Regions from separate parts of the Pseudomonas paeninsulae genome, predicted to be linked through region 4. Evidence: riboswitches for the same ligand, from Rfam matches in the RefSeq annotation. Region 4 holds a riboswitch; each other region holds the start of a gene.
The links. A riboswitch is a leader RNA that binds a small molecule or an ion and turns the genes downstream of it on or off. The one in region 4 is predicted to bind cobalamin.
Positions count from the first base shown of each region.

Region 1: it holds a riboswitch for cobalamin, as region 4 does, so the genes downstream of both, VCJ09_RS24560 (CbtB domain-containing protein) here and btuB (TonB-dependent vitamin B12 receptor) in region 4, are expected to answer to the same signal.
Region 2: it holds a riboswitch for cobalamin, as region 4 does, so the genes downstream of both, VCJ09_RS02850 (TonB-dependent receptor) here and btuB (TonB-dependent vitamin B12 receptor) in region 4, are expected to answer to the same signal.
Region 3: it holds a riboswitch for cobalamin, as region 4 does, so the genes downstream of both, cobG (precorrin-3B synthase) here and btuB (TonB-dependent vitamin B12 receptor) in region 4, are expected to answer to the same signal.

Region 1 covers NZ_CP141799.1:5,321,926-5,325,114, reverse strand. Annotated here, with positions in the region: gene cobM (precorrin-4 C(11)-methyltransferase) at 1-446, opposite strand, end outside; gene VCJ09_RS24570 (cobalamin biosynthesis protein) at 443-901, opposite strand; gene VCJ09_RS24565 (CbtA family protein) at 911-1,636, opposite strand; gene VCJ09_RS24560 (CbtB domain-containing protein) at 1,647-1,832, opposite strand; cobalamin riboswitch at 1,936-2,296, opposite strand; cobalamin riboswitch at 2,356-2,589, shown strand; gene cobW (cobalamin biosynthesis protein CobW) at 2,691-3,189, shown strand, end outside.
Region 2 covers NZ_CP141799.1:628,028-631,216, reverse strand. Annotated here, with positions in the region: gene dxs (1-deoxy-D-xylulose-5-phosphate synthase) at 1-1,070, shown strand, start outside; cobalamin riboswitch at 1,138-1,356, shown strand; gene VCJ09_RS02850 (TonB-dependent receptor) at 1,458-3,189, shown strand, end outside.
Region 3 covers NZ_CP141799.1:5,301,280-5,304,468, forward strand. Annotated here, with positions in the region: gene cbiE (precorrin-6y C5,15-methyltransferase (decarboxylating) subunit CbiE) at 1-595, opposite strand, end outside; cobalamin riboswitch at 787-986, shown strand; gene cobG (precorrin-3B synthase) at 1,230-2,585, shown strand; gene VCJ09_RS24475 (precorrin-8X methylmutase) at 2,578-3,189, shown strand, end outside.
Region 4 covers NZ_CP141799.1:222,022-225,210, reverse strand. Annotated here, with positions in the region: gene VCJ09_RS00990 (hypothetical protein) at 1-25, opposite strand, end outside; gene btuB (TonB-dependent vitamin B12 receptor) at 64-1,914, opposite strand; cobalamin riboswitch at 2,034-2,266, opposite strand; gene VCJ09_RS00980 (DUF2149 domain-containing protein) at 2,346-2,645, opposite strand; gene VCJ09_RS00975 (MotA/TolQ/ExbB proton channel family protein) at 2,623-3,099, opposite strand; gene VCJ09_RS00970 (cobaltochelatase subunit CobN) at 3,102-3,189, opposite strand, start outside.

The DNA.
Region 1 (3,189 bases), 250 kb from region 4:
AGTTGCTCGCCGGCGGGCATATCCGACTTGCTGGCGTAGCGGGTGAGGATCAGGGTCTGGGAGACGTCGGGCAGGGTCAGTTCGCTTTCCAGTAGGGCCGCACAGGCGGCAGTGGCGGTCACCCCGGGGATGATCTGGAACGGAATAGCCAGCGCACGCAGGTGGCGGATCTGCTCGCCGATGGCGCCGTACAGCGAGGGATCGCCGGAATGCACGCGGGCGACGTCCTGACCTTGCTCGTGGGCCTGGCGAATCAGCCGGATGATTTCATCCAGATGCAGTTCGGCGGTGTTGACCAGCAACTCGGCGCTATGCCCATTGAGTACCGCGGTGGGCACCAGCGAGCCGGCATACAGGATCACCGGGCAGCTGCGCAGCAGGCGCTGGCCCTTGACGGTGATCAGCTCCGGGTCGCCGGGGCCGGCGCCGATAAAGTAGACGGTCATACAGTCTCCACAATGGGGGCGAAGGCGAAGGCGAAGGCGAGGGCGCAGGTGGCACTGGCCGAACGGATCTTGGCGCACAGCAGCTCGGCGCGCGCACCACTCAGGATTTCGGCCTGAGCCAGGGCGCAGGCTTCGGCCACTCCGGCGCTGCCGGTTACCTGCAGGCTCAGCGCGCTGGGTTGGCTCAGGCGGCTCTGGTAAGCGTCCAGTTGGCTGGCCGACAACCACGCCAGCGGCAGATGCAGCTGTTCAGCCAGCTGGCGTAGACCGGGTTCATCGCGCTTGTGCTCGCTGCTGGCCAGGCCACTCAGGTCGCCGGGTTGTAAGCCCTGCAACGCCAGTGCCTGTTCCAGCAGGTGCAGGAGTTGCTCGCGCGAGCAACCGCGCCGACAACCCAGGCCGGCGACGTAGATCAACCGGCGCTTGGCGGTCGTGCCCCCTGCTGGGCTGGCCACGGCAGCGGCTCAGGCGCTCTGCTGGGGGCGCGTGTAGAACCAGGCGGCGGCTAGGCCCAGGGCCGCCCAGAACAGCGCGTTGCTCAGCAGCGAAGCGAGTATGAATTCTTGCTCCAGGGCTGCTGGGGCCAGGCTCGCATGCACCTCAGGTTGCGGCGCGCCGATCAGATGGGGAATAGCCAGTACCAGCAAGCCGGCGATGCGCAGCGCCCAGTGCCGGCTAAATGCCAACAGGCCCAGGCCGACAGCGGTGGCCACAGCCGTGCCGATCCACCAGTACTGGCGCAGCAGCAACTCGGCGGCGGCGCTGCCCGGCAGTTCCGGTGGCAGGCCGGCGGCCGGCGCGAGGGAGAAGGTGGCAAAGCCGCCGAGGCCCCACAGCAGGCCCTGCCAGGTTTGGCCCGGCGCGCGCAGGGTGAACAGACCGGCGAGCACCAGGGCGAAACCGATGGCCACCACCAGGTTGCTCAAACCGGTGGCCAGGGTGCGTTGCCAGCCGTGTTCGGGAGACCAGGCTTCGGCGTTGTGGCTATGGCCGGCGGCAGCCTCGTGGCTATGGGCGGGGGTTGCAGCGGCATGACTATGCTCGTTCAGCACGTCTTGCGCCGGAGCGTTGTTTTCATAGCTTTCCGCCTGGAGAATCAGTGGGGTCACCCAAAAACTCTGCAACAGGGTCAGAAAAATGGCGGCAAGCAGGCCAGCGAAGCCTGCCGTCTGGGCGATACGCTTGAACATGGCAGCGGTCTCAGTGGCAGGGGAAGGCGGCGCTGTGGCGGGTATCGTGGGCAGCGTTGTGCAGCGCCTCGATAGGCGAGAAGCCGGCAACGAAGATCAGCGCGGCGCCGAGCAGGCAGCTACCGACGGCCAGCACAAGGCGTTGCGAAAGAGGGAGGGTGACGGCTACTGAAGAAGCGAGTGCGCTGCTGGACATGGTCTGACCTTCTGCTGTTGGGGAAAGCGATGCAGGAGGAACGCAGCAAGGACCCAGGCCTGAACAGGCTCGGGATTCCGGCGCGTACCCGCCCACCGCGGGTTGCCAAACAAGGTTTCAGGCCGGTCTCCGGGCTTACGCAGACTGTCGACTGGACAGTGGAGGGTCAGCCTTCCCAAGCCGTGCGGCTCAGTGGCTATAACGACCCTGAGAACCTATTCAAAGTCTGCTGCGCGTCGGCCCTGCTGCGTTAAAAACAGGCTCGGAATGCTCATTTACAATTCGTAAACTCCGCTTCCTCGCCTATTTTTGCCTTGCATGGCTCTAGCTCGCGAGACTTTGTACAGATTCTGACATGCGCTTACCGTTGCGGGGGCAGCGCCAGAATTGCCCGTAAGGGCGCACTGGCTTCCCGTTTCACCTCGCGCAGTAATGCGCGAGACACCTGAAACAGCTTTTTAGAACATCACGAAGCGGCCCTGCCCGTCAACTGCGGCGATTGACCTGCCTGCGGGCACTGCGTAGCCTTCACCCCCGTCGAGGTTCTTCGGTTTTGCCACCGAAGCTAAGAGGGAACAGGGTTTATGCCCTGGCTGCCCCCGCAACTGTAAACGACTCGTACCCTTGTGTTGGTCTGTCGCCTGAGCGCGACAGCCCGACAGCCACTGCGTCCGCGCGGGAAGGCGAAGGGAATGGCCGGCGAGTATTCGCCAGCCCGGTCGTGAGCCAGGAGACCTGCCTCGCAACGCTTTTGACAACCGGGCGGGGTGCTCCGGTGGTGCATGGCTGGCGCGTTGTATCGCCACGCCTGTTCCCCCTGCCCGCTGGTCTTTCTTTCGAAGCCACGCAGGGTCGCCCATGAAAACGCTCGCCAAACTTCCCGTCACCATCGTCACCGGCTTTCTCGGCGCCGGTAAGACCACCCTGCTCCGGCATATGCTCAGCCATGCAGAGGGGCGGCGTATCGCGGTGATCGTCAACGAGTTCGGCGAGCTGGGCATCGACGGCGAAATCCTCAAGCAGTGCTCGATCGGTTGCAGCGAAGAAGAAGCCAACGGCCGGGTCTACGAGCTGGCCAATGGCTGCCTGTGCTGCACCGTGCAGGAGGAGTTCTTCCCGGTGATGCGCGAGCTGGTGGCGCGGCGTGGTGACCTCGATCACATCCTCATCGAAACCTCTGGTCTGGCCCTGCCCAAGCCGTTGGTGCAAGCCTTCAACTGGCCGGAAATCCGCAACGCCTGCACCGTCGACGCGGTGATTACCGTGGTCGACAGCCCGGCGGTGGCCGCTGGCACCTTCGCCGCCTTCCCGGAACAGGTCGACCAGCAGCGCCAGCTCGACCCCAACCTCGACCATG
Region 2 (3,189 bases), 410 kb from region 4:
AAGGCCCGCAGTTCCTCCATGTGGTGACCAAGAAGGGCAAGGGCTTCGCCCCGGCCGAAGCCGATCCGATCGGCTACCACGCGATCACCAAGCTGGACCCGATCAACGCCCCGGCCGCCGCCCCGAAGAAAGTTGGCGGCCCCAAGTATTCCAGCGTGTTCGGCCAGTGGCTGTGCGACATGGCCGCCGAGGACCGACGCCTGGTCGGCATCACCCCGGCGATGAAGGAAGGCTCGGACCTGGTGGCCTTCAGCGAGCGCTACCCCGACCGCTATTTCGACGTCGCGATCGCCGAACAGCACGCCGTGACCCTGGCCGCTGGCATGGCCTGCGACGGCGCCAAACCGGTGGTAGCGATCTACTCGACCTTTTTGCAGCGCGCCTACGACCAGTTGATCCACGACGTCGCCGTGCAGCACCTCGACGTGCTGTTCGCCATCGACCGCGCCGGCCTGGTCGGCGAAGACGGCCCGACCCACGCCGGCAGTTTCGACCTGGCCTACCTGCGCTGCATTCCCGGCATGCTGGTGATGACCCCCAGCGACGAAAACGAACTGCGCCACATGCTCACCACCGGCTACCTGTTCGACGGCCCGGCGGCGGTGCGCTACCCGCGCGGCAGTGGCCCGAACGCCCCGATTGATGCAGCGCTTGAACCCCTGCCGATCGGCAAGGGCGTCATTCGCCGCACGGGCCAGCGCGTGGCCCTGCTGGTGTTCGGTGTGCAACTGGCCGAAGCGCTCAAGGTCGGCGAAACCCTGGACGCCACGGTGATCGACATGCGCTTCGTCAAACCGCTGGACGAAGCGCTGATCCGCGAACTGGCCGCCAGCCACGAGCTGCTGGTGAGCATCGAGGAAAACAGCATCATGGGCGGCGCCGGCAGCGCGGTCAGCGAATTCCTCGCCCGTGAGAACATCCTCAAGTCGATGCTCCACCTGGGCCTGCCGGACTACTACGTCGAACACGCCAAGCCGGCGCAGATGCTCGCCGAGTGCGGCCTCGACCAAGCCGGTATCGAGGAGGCGGTGCGTCAGCGTCTGTCGCTACTGCAGACGATTAAGGCGTAGGAGCGACCTGCTCCCGGGTCTGCGCACAGGACTGCTTGTGCTTTTATCCCGCCGTGCCTTATGGTGCCGGCGTTTACGTGTTCGAGGTCGCGGCCACACCAGCCGCGTGAAAAGGGAAGCAGGTGCGTAGCCGTCAACTCGACAGCCGCAACGCCTGCGCTGCCCCCGCAACGGTAACCGACAGCGCTCACGCGCAGGCTTTCTCGACACACCACTGGGTTCGCCTGGGAAGGAGAGAAAAGCATCAGTCGGCAGCCCGGAGACCTGCCTCGACGCAATCTGACTGGTGTTGCGGAGGGCATCACCGTCAAGCGCTGGCTATTGCCTCCTTGTCCGGTGCTTGTCCCTGCCCTCCTCAAAAGACGTTTACCTTTTGAGGATTGATCGATGAAGCTTTCCCCCCTGGCCTTGGCCATGACCCTGGCACCCGGCACGTTGCTGGCCAGCGAATCGCCCGCGCCCTATCAGGCGCCGCCGCTGGTGATCACCCGTGCCACGCCGCTGCAACAGCCCGCCCCCGCCAGCATCGCGGTCATCACCCGCGAAGCCATCGATAACAGCGCCGCCAACAGCCTGGTCGAGGTCTTGCGCGGCCAGGCGGGCCTGCAGATTCGCGACACCCTCGGCGATGGCAATCGCGTGTCCCTGAGCCTGCGCGGTTTCGGCGAGAATGCGGCGAACAACACCCTGGTGCTGGTCGATGGCCGCCGCCTGAACAACCCCAGCCAGCAGACCGCCGACCTCAACAGCGTGCCCTTGGCCAATATCGAACGCATCGAGATCATCCGCGGCGCCGGCACCGTGCTGTATGGCGACCAGGCCGTCGGCGGCGTGGTCAACATCATCACCCGCCAGCCGAGCACCAACCAGGCGTACATCGAAGCCGGCCGGGGCTCGGACGACTTGGAGGCCTATCGCGGCAACTTCAACCAGCTCCTCGGCGCCGGTTTCTCGCTCTACGGCAGCGGCGAAGCCAAGCATGCCGACGGCTATCGCGACAACAACAACGCCTCCTACAGCAACCTGTTCGGTCGCCTGCGCTACGACCACAGTCGCGGCTGGGCGCTCTACGAATACCAGACGATCGACGACGAGCTGCGCTACCCCGGCAGCCTGAGCGTCGCGCAGAGCCACAACGACCGCCGCGCCGCCGGCACTCCCAACGACTTCAACGACAGCAAGACCCAGGTGCATCGGTTCGCCCTGCGCCAGAACCTCGGCAGCCACTGGGACGCCGACCTGGATGTCAGCCAGCGCGACAGCGACGGCCTCGGTGCGCTCTTCGCCACCCCCTTCACCCAGGGCACCCGCGTCGACACCATCAGCCCGCGCCTGACCGCCCACTGGGACACCGCCCTGGGCCGCAGCGAGTGGCTGCTCGGCCACGATCACACGCAGAGCGATTACGAACTCAGCTCGATCTTCGGCGATACCCGTTCGCGGCAGACCCTGCGCGATTGGTACAGCCAGCTCAGCCAGCCACTGGGGTCGCAGCTAACCCTGACCCTCGGCTACCGCAGCAGCGAGGCGGAGGATCGCAACCTGGAGCGCAACAGCTCGCAGACCGAGCGCGAGGACAGCACCAGCCTGGGCCTGAGTTGGCAGGCCAATACGCAGACCCGCCTTTTCATCAAGCGCGAAGACGTGCTGCGCTTCGCCAACGTCGAGGACAACGCCTTTACCCAGCCCGGCGTCGACTTCCTCAGACCGCAGACCGGCGAGTCCTGGGAAGGCGGAGTGGAGTGGCAGGACGCCATTCAACGCTACCAGCTCAGCCTGTACCGCCTGGACCTTGAAGACGAGATCCTCTTCGACCCGGTCAACTTCGTCACCCTCAACCTGGACAAGACTCGCCGCGACGGCCTGCTGCTGGAAGGCAGTCGACAGTTGAGCGCGGACCTGCAGCTGAACGGCCAGTACAGCTTCACCGACGCCACCTACCGTGCAGGCGCGTTCAAGGATAACGACGTGCCTGGAGTTGCGCGGCACACCGCAAGCCTGGGCCTGAGCTATCAGCTGCTCGCTGGCCTGAGCAGTCAGCTAGAGGCCAACTACATCGGCCCGCGCTACCTCTCCGGCGATGACGGCCACGCCCTACAGCGCGAAGGCGGCTACACCC
Region 3 (3,189 bases), 270 kb from region 4:
TGAGATCGGCGGCGCGCGGCAGCTGCCAGTCGCTGGCCAGAGCATCGACGCGCCGCTCATTGGTGCCGCCCAGATGCTCCAGCACGGTCAGGCGGCTGGGGCCGAAGCCACGCTGGCGCAGCAGCTCGGCCACCGCCGCCGGGCTGTCGCCATCATTGCTCAGCAACAACAGGCGCGCGCCGGGGAAAATCCGCGCCTGCAACGCCGCCAACGGGCGCGCCACCAGCGACAGCACCGTCACCTCCTGCAACGGCCAACCGAGCCGGGCAGCGGCCAGGGATACCGAGGACGGCGCCGAGAACACCCGCAGCTCTTCGGCCGGCAGCTGCCGCGCCAGGCTGGCGCCGACGCCATAGAACAGCGGATCGCCGCTGGCCAGCACGCAAACAGGCGTACCACGCCGGGCCAGCAGCGGCTCCAGGCTGAAGGGGCTGGGCCACAACTCATGCGCGGCCGACAGATCCGCCGGCAGCAGGGCCAGCTGCCGCGCGCCAGCGACGATACAACGCGCATCGCCCAGCGCCTCGCGGGCCGCCTCGCCCAGGCCGGCATAGCCGTCTTCACCGATCCCCACCAGGGTTAACCAGGCCGTCATACCTACTCCTCTACGCCCGCCCGACGAGCAAGGGTGTCTGCGCGTCAAACAAAGCGGGCATAATACAGCCTTCGTCGGTGCCCAAGAGCCTGAACAGGGTCTGCTGCGCGTCGGCCATGCTGCGTTGGAAATGGCTTCGAACTGCTCATTTACTACTCGTAAACTCCGCATTCTCAGCCATTTCCGCCTTGCCTGGCTCTAGCTCGCACGCCCCTGGACAGGCTCTAAAATGGGCCTAAGAGGGAATCCGGAGCGATCTGCTGATCGTGACCGAGCTGCCCCCGCAACTGTAAACAGCGAGTCTGCCGCAACAGCGCCACTGGGTAACCGGGAAGGCCGCGCCAGATGATGACCTGTCAGCCAGGAGACCTGCCTACGACGCTAGTCGCGAGTGCCAACATCGGGCGGGGTGTACCGATGCCATTGAGTTCCCCTCCCACTTGGGCGGACTCTGCTGGTTCGGTCGCCGCGTCGTAGAAGCTGTTTACGATCTCGCGAGCTAGAGCCCTGCAAGGCAAAAACAGGCGAGGAAGCGGAGTGTACGAGCTGTACATGAGCATTCCGAGCCTGTTTTTAACGCAGCAGGGCCGACGCGCAGCAGATCGTAGGCAGGTTCGTTGTTGCTGGTGAACCTTTGCGCGACTTTTCCACCACCGTCGATCCGTCCGTACCACGCCCCGAAAAACCGGGATCGGCGTGCCCCGGCCTGTTGCGTATCGTCCATGCCCTGGACGGCGGCATCTGCCGGGTCAAGCTGGCCGGCGGCGTATTGAGTAGCGCCCAGGCCCGTGCCATTGCCGAGGCGGCCAGCCACTGCGCCAGCGGCGTATTGGAACTGACCAACCGCAGCAACCTGCAGATTCGCGGCGTGCGCCGCGAAGCCGAGAAGCCGCTGATCGAGCGCCTGCTGGCCGCCGGCCTCGGCCCACGGCATGTCGCCAGCGACGATGTGCGCAACCTGCTGCTCAGCCCCGCCGCCGGCCTCGACCCAGAGGCCCTGCTCGATACCCGGCCGCTGGCCGCACAACTGCTCGCGCTGCTGCAGGACAGCCCGGTGCTGCACGCGCTATCGGCCAAGTTCGCCCTCCAGTTGGACGGCGGCGAAGCCCTGACGATGCTCGAACACCCCCACGATATCTGGCTCAGCGCCCTGCCCGGACAGCCGGTCCGGCTGGCTTTCGGTCTGGCCGGTTGCCCCGGTGAGGCGCCACTAGGCGTGGTCAACGTCGAACAGGCGCCCGTGCTGATCGAACAACTACTAAAGCTGTTTCTCGAACTAGCCGGCACAGACCACAGCCGCATGCGCCAGCTGCTGAGCGTGATTCCAGCCAGCCAACTCCTGCAACAACTGCAAGCGCGCCTGCCCTTCACCCTGCAAGCCGCACCCGTAGCGTGGCAGCGTCCGCCGGTCAGCCCGCACGCGCCCATCGGCACGTATCCACAGCGGCAAGCGGGCCGGTGCATGGTCGCCACCGCCGCGCGACTGGGCCGGATCGACGCTGCGCAACTGCGCGCCCTGGCCGATTTGGCCGAACAGCAGGGCGACGCCAGCCTGCGCCTGACGCCCTGGCAGGGCCTGCTGCTGCCGAATATCCCCGCGACGGCGGCAGACGCCGTGCTGCAGGCGCTGGGCGATCTCGGCCTGCTGAGCGATGCGCATGAGCCCTTAACCAGCCTGATCGCCTGCACCGGCTCCGCCGCCTGCGGCAAAGGCCTGAGCGACAGCAAGGCCGATGCCCTGCGCCTGGCCGAGCGCCTGCGCGCCAGCAGCGCACGGCCGCAGGTGCATCTGAGCGCCTGCCCGCGCTCCTGCGCCGCCGCGCACACCGCACCTTTTACCTTGTTGGCCAGCAGCGCCAGCCACTACCAGCTCTATCAACGCACGCCTGAGGTGGCCGGTTTCGGTCAACTGCTAGCCGCTGCCATGACTATCGACGAGGCCGGCGACTGGTTCGCCGCCCACTGCGCAACAGGAAACCGCAATGCTTGAGTACATCCGCGATGGCCAGGAAATCTACCGCCAATCGTTCGCCACCATCCGCGCCGAGGCCGACCTCAGCGCTATCCCTGCCGATCTGGAAAAACTAGCGGTACGGCTGATTCACGCCTGCGGCATGGTCGATGTGGTGCAGGACCTGCGCTTTTCCGCCGGTGCCGGAGCGGCCGGCCGCGCCGCCCTGGCCAAGGGCGCGGCGATCCTCTGCGATGCGCGGATGGTCGCCGAAGGCATCACCCGCCCGCGCCTGGCCGCCAACAACCCGGTGATTTGCACCCTGCACAACGAGGGCGTGATTGATCTGGCCCACGAGCTGGGCAACACCCGCTCGGCGGCGGCCCTGGAGCACTGGCGCGCGCACCTGGAAGGCAGCGTGGTGGTGATCGGCAACGCCCCCACCGCGCTGTTTTATCTGCTGGAAATGCTCGACGCCGGCGCGCCCAAGCCGGCGCTGATCATCGGCATGCCGGTGGGCTTTATCGGCGCGGCGGAGTCCAAGGACGCCCTCGCAGCCGACAGCCGCGGCGTGCCCTACGTAATCGTGCGTGGTCGCCGCGGCGGCAGCGCGATGGCGGTGGCGGCGGTCAACGCCCTGGCC
Region 4 (3,189 bases):
GTTGGCATCGCGGTGGCAGCTTCATCCATTGATCTCCAGAAGTAGGTGGCGCTGCCGGCAGGCTCAAAGCGCCTGGTAGCGCACGCTCAGGTAGACCGCCTGGCCGGGCTGGTTATAGCCCTGGGCGGTCTCGTAATCGGCATCCAGCAGGTTGGCCACGCGGGTCTGCAGGCGCCATTCTGGGCTGAGGCGGTATTCGCCGCGCAGGTCGAGGGTGGCGAAACCGGAGAGCTCCTTGGTGTTGGCCAGATCGTCAAAGCGCTGGCCCTCGGCATGCAGGCTGGCGCCGATGCTGAAGGCGCCGAGGCGGCGATCCAGATCCAGGTTGAACAGCCGCTTGGCCCGGCGCGCCAGCTCGTTGCCGTCGTTGGCCCCGGAGGAACGGTTCTCCGGCTCCAGCAGCGTGTAGTTGGCATTCCAGTCCCAGCCGAGCAGTTGGCTGCCGAGCACCAGTTCGACGCCGCGAATGCGTGCGGCATCGACGTTGGCCGGCGCCATGATGCTGGCGTCGTAGGCGATCAGGTCGTCGATGCGGGTGCGGAAGGCGTTGACCGACCAGTGGCCCCAGGCATGCTGGCCGAGCAAACCGGCCTCCAGGCTCTGGGAAGTTTCCGCCTGCAGATCCGGATTGCCATAGCCGGGGTAGTACAACTCGTTGAAGGTCGGCGCCTTGAACGCCGTGCCGTAGCTGAGAGTCGCGCGCAGCCAGTCGCTCAGGGCATAGCCGTAGCCGAGGTTGCCGGTGTCGTGCCGGCCGAACTGCTGATTGTCGTCGCGGCGCAGGGACAGCTGCCAGTCATGCCGACCGACTTCGCCGAGGTACTGCACGAAGGCGCCGGTGTTATCCCGCGAGTCTTCGGCGTAATCGGTGCTGCCGTTGACCTCGTCGTGCTGGTAATCGGCGCCCAGGGTCAGGGTATGGCCGGGCGCCAGGCTCAGGTCGTTCTGCCAGCTGAGGCTGTCGCGACGGCTGTCGAAGCGCGAATAGAAGTCGCCATCCTGGAACGCATCGGACTTGTCCTCGCTGCGTCCGGCCTGCAGGGTCACCTGCCAGGGCTCGAGCGGGGCGAAACGCGCGCGGGTGCCCAGCACATTTGATTCGCCATCGGCATGGGCGCGGAAACCGGCAGTGCGCTTGCGGTTGACCTGGTCGTAATCGTTGTGCGATTTGGCCCGCAGCAGGTTGGCGTCCAGCTCCAGGCCGTTGGCGAAGCGATAACCGGCGCTCAGCGCGGCGGACAGGTTGCGATAGCCGTCGGCATCGTCTTCGTAGCCGCTGGTGGCCGCCGACTTGACGTTGATGCCGTCGGTGTCGGCGCCACTGAGGGCCAGGCTGTACCAAGCGTTATCGGTGCCGCCGCTGACCCCGGCACTGCCGTTGTAGCTGTCATGGGTACCGTAACCGGCGGAGAAAAATGGCTTGGCGCCTGCGCCGGCGCCCTTGCGGGTGAAGATCTGAATCACCCCGCCGATGGCTTCCGAGCCGTACAGGCTGGAACGCGGCCCGCGCACCACCTCGATCCGCTCGATCAGCTCCAGCGGCAAATCCTGCAGGGCCGCGCCACCGGACGTCACCGAACCGACCTTGATGCCGTCGATCAGCACCAGCACATGGTCGGATTCGCTGCCGCGCATGAACAACGCGGTGGTCTTACCCGGGCCGCCGTTGTTGGCGAAGGACACGCCCGGCACCTTCTTCAGCAGCTCGGGCACGGAAGTCGCCTGGCTCTGCTCGATCTGCGCACGGTCGAACACCGTCACCGCGGCCAGGCTCTGCTCGGCAGTCTGTGCAGTACGGGTAGCGGTCACCAGAAGGTCGTCGAGACGAGTGTGTTCGCCCGCCTGGGCCAGGGGCACGCAGGAAACGGCGCACAGCAGCAGGGTTGAGGGCTTGATTGGAAGGGAATTGCTCATCGCGTTCTAGGCTCCGCCGCCCCACCCGGGCGATCTTGGCTGAGTAAGACACGCGGAGAACCAGCGGCGAATGCACTGCACAACGGCGCAGCCCACACGCCAGACAACGCCCTCCGCGATGCCATGGACTGCGACAGGCCGGTCTCCGGGCTTACGAGCGGCGCGCGAAAATGCGCAATCCCACCAGACGCACCTTCCCATGCCGAAGCACAGTGGTTGAAAAAGCGCTGGTTTGACTCGTCTACCGTTGCGGGGGCAGCGTCGGAATGGTTGGCGTAAACACGCGCAACGCACCGACTTCCCTGTTTACTCGCGGCCATGGCCGCGGGTCACCTGAAGCAAGAGGCGCGAGTGTAGATATTTCGGGCGGGCCGTCAATGCGCCGAGCGACCCCGGGCGTTCAGGCCACGACCACTGCGGCAATCGGTCGCTCACTGGCCGATCAGGATCAGCTTGCCGGTCTGCGGATCACGGTAGACCTGGCCGACACTCTCCAGTCCGGCGCCGTCCTGGCCCTTGAGGCTGTCCGGCAGGCTCGGCAGTTCTCGCCCGCGCTCCACCGGCAGCGGCTGGCGCTGTGCCTCGAGCCGCTGCAGCAGGTCGGTCTGCGCCACCAGGGCGGCGATCAGACCGCAGGCGAACACCAGCACCACGTCGACCAGGTTGGCCAGCGGTCCGAGCGGATCGTCGTCGCCCTCGGCGAAACGGTTAGAGCGCCAGCGCCGGCTCATCGGCCTGCTCCTCGGCCGCCATGGCCTCACGTCGATCCAGCAGCTCGTCGTACCAGCGTCGGCGCAGGCGGCCTAGGCCGAAGCCGATCACCCCGGCAAGCAGGCCGAACACCGTGGTGTCGAAGGCCACCCGCATGGCCACGCTGAGAATCTGCACATTGCCCTCGCCGAGGGCTGCCAACCCAGGGCCGAGCGGGATCAGCGTGCCCATCAGGCCGAGCATCGGACCGATGCGGGCGATCAGGTCGGCGCGCTCCAGGCGCTTGCGCGCGCGCCGCTCAATTTCCGCCAGTGGCAAGCGTTGCCAGCGCGCCAGGCCGCCGCAGCGTTCGCCGACCGCCACCCCGCAATCCCATACCGCCAGCGTCAGCAGGCCGAACAGACCGAGGGTCACCGGTTGCAGCAACCAGCCGACCAATAGATGCAGCCAGGTGAATAGTTGACTGTCGAACATGCCTAGAGCCCTCCACGGGAATGATGGCCGCGGCCACGCCAGATGCCCAGGCCCAACAGGCCGGCCAACAGCAGGACGCCAAGCCAGAGT